Regions from separate parts of the Comamonas sp. A7-5 genome, predicted to be linked through region 4. Evidence: predicted binding sites of a transcription regulator. Region 4 holds the regulator's gene; each other region holds the start of a gene.
What was found. Region 4 encodes FNR, which switches genes on or off when oxygen is low (the NO sensors DNR and NnrR bind a similar motif). Its sites were predicted from a motif close to TTGATNNNNATCAA; they were not measured.
Positions count from the first base shown of each region.

Region 1: the regulator FNR is predicted to act here: its motif matches at 2,068-2,081, upstream of cyoA (ubiquinol oxidase subunit II).
Region 2: the regulator FNR is predicted to act here: its motif matches at 1,791-1,804, upstream of AAIL67_RS10070 (DUF2189 domain-containing protein).
Region 3: the regulator FNR is predicted to act here: its motif matches at 932-945, upstream of AAIL67_RS14985 (hemerythrin domain-containing protein).

Region 1 is NZ_JBCPWO010000001.1:88,181-91,282, reverse strand. It holds gene cyoB (cytochrome o ubiquinol oxidase subunit I) at 1-855, opposite strand, end outside; gene cyoA (ubiquinol oxidase subunit II) at 918-1,973, opposite strand; gene AAIL67_RS00395 (MFS transporter) at 2,312-3,102, shown strand, end outside.
Region 2 is NZ_JBCPWO010000004.1:422,492-425,593, forward strand. It holds gene AAIL67_RS10060 (arylesterase) at 1-582, shown strand, start outside; gene AAIL67_RS10065 (hypothetical protein) at 600-818, opposite strand; gene AAIL67_RS10070 (DUF2189 domain-containing protein) at 839-1,636, opposite strand; gene AAIL67_RS10075 (PLP-dependent transferase) at 1,860-3,083, opposite strand.
Region 3 is NZ_JBCPWO010000007.1:193,596-196,697, reverse strand. It holds gene AAIL67_RS14995 (MlaD family protein) at 1-43, shown strand, start outside; gene AAIL67_RS14990 (ABC-type transport auxiliary lipoprotein family protein) at 150-833, shown strand; gene AAIL67_RS14985 (hemerythrin domain-containing protein) at 1,006-1,503, shown strand; gene AAIL67_RS14980 (MarC family protein) at 1,557-2,204, opposite strand; gene AAIL67_RS14975 (dienelactone hydrolase family protein) at 2,387-3,079, shown strand.
Region 4 is NZ_JBCPWO010000001.1:434,656-437,757, forward strand. It holds gene hemN (oxygen-independent coproporphyrinogen III oxidase) at 1-1,079, opposite strand, end outside; gene fnr (fumarate/nitrate reduction transcriptional regulator Fnr) at 1,348-2,070, shown strand; gene AAIL67_RS01970 (hypothetical protein) at 2,134-2,397, opposite strand; gene AAIL67_RS01975 (FixH family protein) at 2,655-2,960, opposite strand; gene ccoG (cytochrome c oxidase accessory protein CcoG) at 3,087-3,102, opposite strand, start outside.

The DNA.
Region 1 (3,102 bases), 350 kb from region 4:
GTACAGCATGGGGTTGCCGCCCAGCTCGTTCGTGAAGAAGTTGGTGCCGACGTAACGGTCCAGCGACATCAGCACCAGGGCTGCGGTCAGCACGGGGAAGGAGGCCACGATCAGGGCGTTGGTGCACAGGGCAGTCCAGGTGAAGACGGGCATCTTCATCAGGTTCATGCCGGGGGCGCGCATCTTGATGATGGTCACGATCAGGTTGATACCTGACAAGGTCGTGCCGACACCGGCGACCTGCAGGCCCCAGATGTAGTAATCAAGACCCGTGCTGCCGCTCTGGTGACCCAGATTGGACAGCGCCAGCCAGCCGGAGGTGGAGAACTCGCCCAGGAACAGGGAGATCATCACCAGCACGGCGCCGCCGGTGGTCATCCAGAAGCTGAAGTTGTTCAGGAACGGGAAGGACACGTCACGTGCGCCGATCTGCAGAGGAACCAGGTAGTTCATCAGGCCGGTCACGAAGGGCATCGCCACGAAGAAGATCATGATCACGCCGTGGGCCGTGAAGATCTGGTCGTAGTGGTGAGGAGGCAGGTAGCCCATGTTGTCGCCGAAGGCCATGGACTGCTGCAGACGCATCATCACGGCATCGGCAAAGCCGCGCAGGAACATGACCAGACCGAGGATCATGTACATGATGCCGATCTTCTTGTGGTCGATGGAGGTGATCCAGTCGTTCCACAGCGGAGCCCAGAGGCGGAACTTGGTGATGCCGCCGACCACGACGAGGCCGCCAAGCACCACGGCAATAAAGGTCAAGAGCACGATGGGCTCATGCGTCATGGGAATCTGGTCCCATGTGATACGGCCCAACAGCCAGTGGGAGGCCGGGGTTGTTGTTTCAGACATGTTGAGTCTCTTTTGTCGTATTGGAGCGGCTGGGCGGTGAGCGCATCCGCACCGTGAACTACTTATTGCTGTGCGACAGCTCCGGAGGCGGCGACTTCGTCGAGCAGGGCGACAACGCGGTCAGCGTCTTTGGAAGTGCAGACATCCAGGGGCAGGGCCACGCTGGAGGTCTTGCTGTGGTGTGCAGGTGCCTTGCCGCCGGCGGCGTCGATGGCCATCATCTCGTTCATGCACATCTTGCCGTCTTCCACGCAGCGGTTGAGGACCTTGTGGTACAGGCCTTCGTCCACGCTGGCGAAGCGTTCAACGGGGTTGCGCTCGCTGGGCTTGGCCAGATCGATATAGGCATCGCGTGTCAGGGCCTTGCCTTCAGTCTTGGCCTTGGCAACCCACTGATCGAACTGCTCGTTTTCCAGGCCGTGGAACTTGAAGGTCATGCCTGCAAAACCAGCGCCGCTGTAGTGAGAGGACTTGCCGCCATAGACACCTGGCTTGTTGATCACGGCGTTCAGCTCGGTCTGCATGCCGGGCATGGTGTAGATCATGCCGGCCAGATCAGGAACGTAGAACGCGTTCATGGTGTGGGTGGAGGTCAGCTTGAAGTGAATGGGGCGATCCACCGGGGCAGCCACTTCGTTGACGGTGGCAATGCCTTGCTCAGGGTAGAAGAACAGCCATTTCCAGTCCAGAGACACGACCTGGATCTCCAGAGGCTTGACGTTGGGGTCCAGAGCCTTGGTGGCGGAGATGCGGTCCAGGGGACGATAAGGGTCGAGCTTGTGGGTGCTGATCCAGGTAATGGCGCCCAAAGCGATGATGATGAGCAGGGGAACCGTCCAGATCACCAGTTCCAGAGCAGTGGAGTGGTGCCATTCGGGGTCGTACTTGGCTTCGGTGTTGGACTGGCGGTATTTCCAGGCAAACAGCAGCGTCAAAAAGATGACGGGGACGATGATGAGCAACATCAGCAAAGTGGCCGTAATGACCAGATCGCCTTGCTGCTTGGCGACATCGCCAGCTGGGTTGAGGACGACGGCCTTGCTGCAACCTGCGAGGGTTGCGGTCAAAGCGGCCGCTGAGAGCCACGCGGGCCCACGGATTTCCTTGATTTTTAACATGCTTTGGGCGTGACAAAGTCGCGCTTAGGTGTAAACGCGGATTACTGGATCTCGGCAAATGTAATACCAAACAGTGGCTTGTCCATTGGACATTTTGTCCAAGGTCAACAGCTCGGGACTGGAAATGCGCTATGCGACAAGGGCTTAGCGGCTTTGGCGCGTGGACAAACTTTGAGCTGACAGGGCTTGAAATTGTCAAATCAGCCCTCAGAAACGGGGCCTGCAGGGGGCTGAGCCGACAGTGTTCAGGGCAAAAACTCTATTGCAGCTGCACATGCTTGGGCGTAGAACGGAAAGCGTCCCCGGGACTGAAAAGTAAGACAAGGAGTTGTACCTTTATGACAAGCATGAACCCGTCCGTTGGTCTTACTCAGCAAGACTATGAGAACTCGGAAACCCTGGCCTATGCGCATACCGACGAGGATGTGACCCCCGGCGAGATTGCTGTGGGGGTGATCATCGGGCGCTCTTCCGAGTACTTTGACTTCTTCGTGTTCGGCATCGCCTGCGTGCTGGTGTTTCCCTCGCTGCTGTTTCCCTATCTATCCAAGCTCGATGGCACGCTGGCCGCGTTTGCCATCTTCTCGTTGGCCTTTGTGGCCCGCCCCGTGGGCACGGCGCTGTCCATGGCCGTGCAGCGGGTCTGGGGGCGTGCCACCAAGCTGACGCTGGCGCTGCTTCTGCTGGGCGTGTGCACGGTGGGCATGACCTTCCTGCCCAGCTATGAGACAGCGGGCATGAAGGCCGTCTGGGCGCTGGTGATCCTGCGCATCGGCCAGGGCCTGGCGCTCGGGGGCTCCTGGGACGGCTTGCCTTCGCTGCTGGCCATGTCGGCGCCGCCGAACAAGCGCGGCTGGTATTCGATGATCGGTCAGCTCGGGGCGCCGCTGGGTTTCATGATTGCGGCGGCGCTGTTTGCCTATCTGTACTCCAGCCTGACGGCCGACGAGTTCATGAGCTATGGTTGGCGCTACCCCTTCTGCGTGGCCTTCGCCATCAACGTGGTGGCGCTGTTTGCCCGCCTGCGTCTGGTCGTGGGTCAGTCCTATACCCAGCTTCTGCAGGAGCGTGAGCTGGAGCCCATCAGCGTGACCAGTCTCATGGCCAACGAAGGCCGCAATGTGATGAT
Region 2 (3,102 bases), on a different contig from region 4:
GCCAAGGCCGCTCCCGGCGCGAAACCCGGCCCGGTGCTGGTACTTGGCGATTCTCTGAGCGCCGAATACGGCCTGACGCGCGGCAAGGGCTGGGTGCAGTTGCTGCAGCAGCGCATGAATGACGAAAAGAATCCGCGCAAGGTGGTCAATGCCAGCATCAGCGGCGAGACTACGGCCGGCGGCAGAGCGCGCCTGGCATCGCTGCTCAGGCAGCATGAGCCGGGCATCCTGATTCTGGAGCTGGGCGGCAACGACGCATTGCGCGGCCTGGCGCTGCAGAGCACTCAGCAGAATCTGGAAGTCATGATCAAGGCCGCCAGGGAGGCCGGGGCCCAGGTGCTGCTGGTGGGCATGCAGGTACCGCCCAACTATGGTGCGGCCTATACCGAGCAATTTGCCGAGATGTTCAGGAGCATTGCCGACGCGCAAAAGCTGCCGCTGGTGCCGTTTCTGCTGTCGGGCATCGGCGATGCTGCGGACGCCGAGCGATGGTTTCAGAGCGACCGCATTCACCCCAATGCCCAGGCTCAGCCACAGATGCTGGCCAATGTCTGGCCCAAGCTCAGGCCATTGCTGAAATAAGTGACGGCCGCGCGGCCTCAGTCGCCGCTGCCTCCGCCATCACCGCCGGAGTCGCCGCCGTCCGAGCTGCAGACACCTTCGCCGCTGCCCGAGCCACAAAAATAGCTGTCGTTGAAGACGTCGCTGCCGTCTTCACGACTGCTTGCCGAAGTCCAGGCCAGCTGCGAATCAGCGCTGCGCCCCGGCACGCCGGACTGAGGCGAGAAGATTTTTTTCAACCAGTTCCAGAACTCCATGACATCCCCCTCATTGCACCTTAAGCAGGGTTCTCCTTGCTTTCGGCGCGGACGCTGGCTTTATAAGCATGCCAGCTGGTGCAACCCAGCAGCGGCCCGATGACGATCAGACCTGCACTGTAGAAGAGCAGCGAGACCGCGATCAACACGGTGATGATCAGCCCCCACAGCAGCATCACACCCGTGTTGGCACCCACCACGCGCATGCTGGTGATGCAGGCCGTCAAGGCATCGGTATCCAGATCAAGAATGGCGGGCAGTGAAACCACCATGCTGGCAAACACCAAGGCAGCAAATATCCCGCCAACCGCGGTGTAGCCCAGCAGGAACTCCCAGTTCTCGGGCCGCAGCAGGGTCTGCAGCAGGGTTGCCGTACTGGGCATGCCGGTATCGAACGAAATGGCGAACACCACCATGGCGGCGCGCCCCCAGAGCATCTCCAGCACCATCAGCACCATGACCAGCATGCCCATGCTGGCCAGATGCTTGTCCCAGCAGGTCAACGACTCCGACAGCAGCACGGGCTTGCCCTGCTCCAGTTGCTTGCTGACGTAGTACAGGCCCATGGCCAGGAAGGGGCCTACCAGCAGACAGCCGCTGGCCATGGACATCAGATATTCAGGGCTGGAGCGAAACACCCAGGCCATCAGACGTGCCATGCCCCAGAAACACAGGCCATAGAACAGCGCAATCATTGGTGCGCGCCGCACATCGCTAAGGCCGAGCAGCAGCCATTGCCAGGGCTCGCTCCAGCGCAGTTGCAGAATCTGCAGATTGCCGGACTCGGCCTTGACCTCGGAAACAGGGGAAGCTTGCATGCGAGACCCTCCTTGTCGCCCGTACCGCGCCTCGGTGGCGGCAGCTGACAGGAACAAGTTACCCGCTCAACCTCGAATCTGCATTGCGGAAAGCCCGCATGCCGGCCTCCGCGTTTTCACTATGAAAACAAGAGCTTATAGCGCCCATTCTTTATTGACTTCAGTCAATAAAAGCATTGAAATCGCTTCTCGACAAGCGCTGCCAGCTCCTATTTAAATAGCTTCAACCAAAGGCCCTGAGCAGGGCCTGGGCCAGGTCGGCCTGCAGATCGCTAGTATCCTCAAGGCCGATGGCAAAGCGCACCACAGTGCCCGCCTTGATGTGGGGTGTGGCACGGCTGCGCATCTCGGGCAGCTCATAGGGCACGACCAGACTCACGGGCCCGCCCCAGCTGTAGCCCAGCTTGAACAGGCGCAGGCTGTCGCAGAAGCGATCGACGGCCGCCTGGTCGAAGCGCTCGTCGATGACCACGCTGAACAGACCGGCGGCCACGCCATCCTGGCCCTGCCCTTGTCCGCACAGCTGCTTCCAGCAAGCATGGCCCGGGGCATCAGGCATGGCGGGGTGCAGCACCTGCGCCACGGCACTCTGGGCAGCCAGCCACTGCGCCAGCTGGCGTGCCGAGCGATCCTGCGCGTGATAGCGCAGGCCGATGCTGGGCAGGCTGCGCAGCACGGCTTCGGCGTCGTTGCCGCTCACGCCCAGGCCCAGGCGCATGTGCGCGAGCTTGATGCGCATATGCAGGGGCTGGTTGCGCGTGATGATGCTGCCCATCAGCACATCACCGCCGCCGCTGGGGTATTTGGTCAGGGCATGGACCGTGACATCGACGCCCAGGCTGCCATCGCCCAGCAGGTCGAAGGGACGGAAAGCCAGACCCGCGCCCCAGGTGTTGTCCAGCACCATGGTCACTCCCCTGGCCCGGCACAGGCGCACCTGCTCGACAAGATCGGGGAACTCCATGGTTACCGAGCCAGGAGCCTCCAGCCAGACCAGCTTGGTGGCCGGCGTGATCTTGGCTGCCAGGTCTTCGACGCACATGGGGTCATAGTACTGATGGCGAATGCCAAAATGAGCCAGCTCGCCCTCGGTCAGCGTCTTGTTGGGACCGTATACGTTATCGGGCACCAGCACCTCGTCGCCCGTCCTGAGCAGCGCCAGCGACACCGTGGCAATCGCGGCCAGGCCGCTGGGTACCAGCAGGCATTGCAGACCACCTTCCAGCGAGGCCAGACGTTCTTCCAGGGCATAGGTCGTGGGCGTGCCATGCAGACCGTAGGTGTAGCTGCTCTTGTCAAGCCAGCGGCGCTCGCGCATGGCCTGCACATTCTCGAAGTACACAGTCGAGGCCTTGTGCACGGCAAGCTGGGGGCCTTCGAAGTCCGTCGGTGGCTTGTAGGGATGATGGATCAGATGGGTGGATAGCTTGTGGTCGGCTTGGGTCATGCCCTGATCTTAGTGCCAT
Region 3 (3,102 bases), on a different contig from region 4:
GCCAGGCCCCGGCGAGCCAGGGTTCGTGGCTCCGGCCAAGTGAAGCCGCAACAAGGACACGACTTGCGCAAATTCGGAACAGGCAGGCTGTTTTTCGATGGAAATGCCTGCTGCCCAGCCTGGCTGGCCTAAGTCCCAAAGGAATCAATATGGCAGACACAAAGACTTCACTCACCGGCCGCGGAGTATGGCGATTGCTGGGCGCTTCTTCCCTGGTGCTGGCGCTCGCCGCCTGCTCGGGCCTGCCCACGGCGCCCACGCAGCCGGTGCGCTATGACCTGGGCGTGGCCGACCTGGCCGCGCCGGCCGCGAACGCAGCCGCCCCTTTGGTGGCGCCGGTGCCTCTGGTGCTGGCCGAAGTCCAGGCTCCGGGCCTGCCCGAGGGCCTGACGGCCATGTTCTACCGTCTGAACTACAGCGACAGCCAGCAACTGCGTGCCTACCAGAACGCGCGCTGGAGCCTGCCTCCCGCCCAGATGGTGGAACAGCGTCTGCGCATGCGTCTGGGGCTGGAGCGCCCCGTGCTTTCGGGCAAGGACAATGTCCGCCCCCTGTTGGCCGACAAGCGCTCGATTGCGCAGCTGCGCGTGACGGTGGACGAGTTCAACCAGGTCTTCGACAACGCCAGCAACAGCCGTGCGCTGCTGCGCCTGAGCGCCAGCCTGATCGGTGTCGGCGAGAGTGCAGGCAACCAGTTGCTGGGCCAGAAGGTGTTCACGGTCGAGGTTCCGGCTGCCTCGGCCGACGCAGCCGGCGGTGCCCAGGCCATGGCACGCGCGGTGGATGAGGCGGCTGTCCAGCTCAGCCGCTGGTTGCAGGGTTACGGGCGCTAGGGCCTGACCAGTCCCAGGCATTTCCGCTCCCAAAGCCCTGCCATGCAGGGCTTTGTTGATTCCGGGCAAGTCCTGCTTACTCGCGGGCAGCTGCTTTGCTGATGTGGGTCAATGGCCGGGCCGGGCCTTGTTCTTAAGCTGCCAGTTCCTCAACCTCGCACAAGGAACTGCCATGGCCAGCCTCGAATGGAATGCCGCTCTCATTCTGGATTTTCCCGTCATGGACGCGGTGCATGAAGAGTTCGTCACCCTGCTGGCCCAGGTGGAAGCTGCGGGCGACGAGCAGCTGTGCGCGCTCTGGGACGAGCTGATTGCCCATACCCAGCAGCACTTCGATCAGGAAGACCGCTGGATGCAGACCACGGGCTTTGCCACGGGCAACTGCCACAGCCAGCAGCACAAGGTGGTGCTGGCCGTGCTGCGCGAGGGGGCGGTCAAGGGCGGGCAGGGCGATCTGGCCACGATCCGCCATATGGCGGCCGAGCTGGGCCCGTGGTTCAGCCACCATGCGCAGAACATGGATGCCGCCCTGGCCCTGCACATGCGCCGCGCGGGCTTTGACCCGGTGACCGGCGCGGTGCTGGTGCCCGAGGCTTTGCCTGCAGAGCCGATCACCGGCTGTGGTGGTGCCTGTGGTGAAACTGAAAAAATGGAAGTGGTAACTGCCTGAAACTGGCACGCGCTAAGGAGAGAGACAGCGAGCAAGCGCAGCCGCTCAGGGGGTCAAGGGTATATTGCCGGGGAGGCCAGGATGGGGAAGATCTTGATCAGTCCGCCGGCCATCACCTCGATGGCCAGCGCGGCCAGAATCAGTCCCATGAGCCGGGTCATCACATTGATGCCGGTCTTGCCCAGTACGCGGGCAATCGGGTGGGCCAATGAAAAGCACACCATGATGGCTGCGGCCACCACCACGCCGTAACCGACCAGCGCCACATGCTGCCAGATGGTGCGCGCTTGATCGGCATAGATCACCACGGTGGACATGGCGGCAGGCCCGGTCAGCAGCGGAATGGTCAGCGGCACGACGGCAATGCTGTTGCCCTCGGCGGCCTTTTCGACGCCGGCTGCCAGCGTGGCATTGTTGGGGCGGTCTTCGGCGGGACGGGCGTTGAGCATGTTCATCGCGCTGATCAGCAGCAGCAGACCGCCGCCGACCTGAAAGCTTTGCAGCGAGATATTGAAGAACTGCAGAATCTGCAGCCCCAGCAGGGCGCAGACCGCAATCACGCAGAAGGCGGCAAAGGCGGCGGTGCGAATCGTCTGCCAGCGCTGCTCGGCGTCGAAGCCGGCCGTGTAGTGGATGAAGAACGGGACGATGGCCAGCGGGTTGATGATGGCGACCAGAGTGATCAACGGCTTGATATCCATTACAGCTCGCCTCCTGGCATGGGGGGCTTCTTGCGACTGTCGGCCTTTTGTGGGGCTGAGATAGCTTGCATCAACACTCCTGTGAAAAAATGGCCGAATCATCGACGCGGCATCAGCCATTACAGCATTGCTGGCGGCCGCGTCGCGGATTTCCCTTTTGAACCATGTTAAGGAGCTTCGCAATGGGCAGCTTTGTTGAACTGACAGCCGTGGATGGCGCAAAAACCCCGGCTTATGTGGCCATGCCCGAGGGCCAGGCACGCGGTGCCATTGTGGTGCTGCAGGAGATCTTCGGCGTGAACTCGCATATCCGCTCCGTGGCAGACCGCTACGCAGCCCAGGGCTATGTGGCCGTGGCACCCGCCATGTTTGCCCGCGTCAAGCCCGATGTGGAGCTGGGTTACAGCGAAGAAGACATGAAGGCCGGCTTTGCGCTCAAGACCGCGGTGGAAGCCCTGCCCGAGCCGGGCGCGCTGCGCGATGTGGAAGCTGCCGTGGCCCATGCGGCGACTCTGGTGCCTGGCGGCAAGATCGGCGTGGTGGGCTTTTGCTGGGGCGGCCTCATGACCTGGCGCTCGGCCTGCAATCTGGCCAGCGTCTCGGCTGCAGTCTGCTATTACGGTGGCGGCATGACGGGCGAGCTGGAGGCCAGCCGTCAGGCGCTATGCCCGGTGCTGGCCCACTTCGGCAGCAAGGATCATTACATCTCGCTGGAGTCCGTCGAAGCCTTCAAGAAGGCCCAGCCCAAGGTGGAAGTCCATATCTACGAAGCTGACCATGGCTTCAACTGCGATCAGCGAGGCTCCTACAACGAAGCTGCTGCAGTGTTGGCAAGTGAGCGCACTCTTGCCTTCTTCGCTCAGCATCTGGGTTGATATAAAAACAATAGCTGCTTGTG
Region 4 (3,102 bases):
ACGGGCAGCATGCCTCCATCGACGGCATCGTAGTACTCTTCAAGAGTCTTGACGTTCTGGCTGTAGGTCGCACCCACCTTGCCGATAGCCGATACGCCCAGTGCAATCAGATCGCAATCAGGCTGGGTGCTGTAGCCCTGAAAGTTGCGATGCAGGCGCCCCTGGCGCTTGGCAATGGCCAGAGAGTCGTCAGGCAGCGCAAAGTGGTCCATGCCTACATAGACATAGCCGCCATCCATGAATGCATCAATTGCGCCGGAGAGCATGTTCAGCTTGTCCTGCCCCACAGGCAGGTCTGCCGATTCGATGCGCCTTTGCGGCTTGAAGCGCTCGGGCAGATGCGCATAGGCATACAGTGCAATGCGATCGGGGCGCAGCTCATTGACCTGTGCCAGCGTGCGCGCAAAAGACTCGGGCGTCTGTCTGGGCAGCCCGTAGATCAGGTCCACATTGATGGAGACAAAGCCCAGGCGGCGTGCCTCGGCCACCAACGAAAAGACTTGCTCGGCGGGCTGCTCGCGATGCACCGCTTTCTGCACCGCGGGATCAAAGTCCTGCACGCCAAAGCTCAGGCGATTGAACCCCATGTCCTTGAGAGCTCTCAGCCGCTCGTTGCTGACGGTGCGCGGATCGACCTCGATGGAGTACTCGCCCGCGGGATCCAGCTTGAAATGTTCACGCATCAAAACCATCAGCTGCTGCAACTCGGCATCGCTGAAAAAGGTCGGTGTGCCTCCGCCCAGATGCAGCTGGCTTACGAGCTGACCTTTGCCGCAATGCTCGGTATGCATGGCCAGCTCGCGGCTCAGGTAGTCCAGATACTCGGCAGCCTTCTCGTGATGCTTGGTCACGATCTTGTTGCAGGCGCAGTAATAGCAAAGCGACTCACAGAACGGCACATGCACATAAACGGACAGGGGCAAAGCACGCGAGCCAGAATGCGTCTTGCGCTGCTTGAGTGCCAGTATGTAGTCGTCTGCACCAAAAGCCTCAACAAAACGGTCGGCTGTTGGGAACGATGTGTAGCGTGGGCCGGGGATATCAAAGCGGCTCAGCAACTCAGGCGTGACTGCGGTCATAACTGGGAGTTAGGGTGCGCCCACACTCTGTATAGAGCAGATTTCAATGGAAATCAGATCCTGAAAATCATGCCCAAAATAGGCAAAAGCGCATGTTTTTGAACGAATACAGGCAATGTGCCCCAAGGCAATCACCCTGTCCTTGATGAAAATCAAGAGACCTCAAGGCAAGTGCTGCGACAATTTGATCCATCTCATCTTCAACCACGAGGTCAATGACCAGCGCGACTCTCCACTCTGTGTCTGTCTGCGCCGTTGCAAAAAGCCCATGAATCTTCAGACCATCAAAGCATCCTGCTCCAACTGCAATCTGCGTGAACTGTGCATGCCCATGGGCCTGGACGATGAACAAATGGAGCGCATTGACGAGATTGTGGCCACGCGCCGCAAGGTCAAGCGCGGCGGGCTGCTGTTTCGCAATGGCGAAGAGTTCACCTCTCTGTATGCCATTCGAACCGGCTTCTTCAAGACCAGCGTGGCCACCGAAGACGGACGCGATCAGGTCACAGGCTTTCAGATGGCTGGCGAAATCATTGGTCTGGACGGCATCGTCAACGACCACCACACTTGTGATGCCGTGGCCCTGGAAGATGCCGAGGTCTGTGTCATGCCGTTTGACAAACTGGAGCAGCTCTCGCGCGAGGTCACGGCCCTGCAAAACCATGTGCACAAGGTCATGAGCCGCGAAATCGTGCGTGAGCATGGCGTGATGCTGCTGCTGGGCAGCATGCGTGCCGAAGAGCGCCTGGCGGCCTTTGTGTTGAACCTGGTCCAGCGCCTGTCGGCACGCGGCTTTTCCAAGTCGGAACTGGTGCTGCGCATGACGCGCGAAGAAATCGGCAGTTACCTGGGCCTCAAGCTCGAGACCGTGAGCCGCACCTTCTCCAAATTTGCAGAGGAAGGCATCGTGGAAGTCAAGCAGCGCCACCTGCGCATCCTGGATACCGAGGCGCTCAAACGCATCGTCAACAGCCAGCAATGCCAGAGCTGAACCGATTCGACAGACACTCTCAAGACAAAGCCCGCGGACAGCGGGCTTTTTTATCTGTGCGAATTAATCGGGCAGAGGCTCGGAAACGATGCCGCCATTGAGATCGCTGACGGAGCGCCCCAGCATCACCGTCATCGCACCTCCAATCAGCGTCACGACCCAGAAGGCAAAAAAAGCGACCGTATAGATGGCCTGGCGCGACCAGTCCAGTGGGGAGCCCAGCCAGTGCACATCCAGCGGGTCCACAAAGGCAAAAACCACCATCTCCATGATTGCCGCCGCCAGAAAGGCCGGCCAGACAATCCACATCCAGCGTCGAGCATCCATCCTGATTCTCCTTGGGCTGTGGGCTTGATCATATTTTGCACAACAGTGGTGACCGTTCATGCAGGACTGCGGGCATGCACCGTGGCGGGAAACCCTGAATTACTCTCTTTTCAGTAGCACCCTTCTCAATCCGAATATCAAAAAACCATTTACTTCTACATCAACGTTAGACGGTGCATGCGCAACACGCTCTGATTTTGATATCGGCAACAAAAAAGGCCGCAAAAGCGACCTTGGCGAAGCAAGCGCCGGAGCGCTCAGCGATCCAGCGGATGATCCTTGGCTGGCGTGGCCGCATGATTGCGGCCGGTGACTGCTGGGGCCAGGCTTTTTTCACTTTCGCTCAGGCGCTGGTTGATTTCCATGCCATGGCGGTAGTAGTCGGGGTCAATCACGGGATCGGGCCTGCTCAGTGCGATGTATGCGGTGACAAAGCCGGCAATCACCACGATCACCGGGCCGGCGATGATGAGCCAGACATGGGCAAACTTCCACCAGGGCTTGCCGTCCTCGGGGTGGATGATCTTGGCCGTTTGCGAGACCTTGGCTTGTGCTGCCGACATGATGAAACCTCTTTCCAAAATTCTGACCACCCAGGCACGCATGGCAGGGTGGCATAAATTGTTGCCGATTGGCGGTGCCCTTGTCCGGCCTCCGTGATGGCTCACGAAGACCGGCAAGACCTGGCATTAACGCGGCACCAGG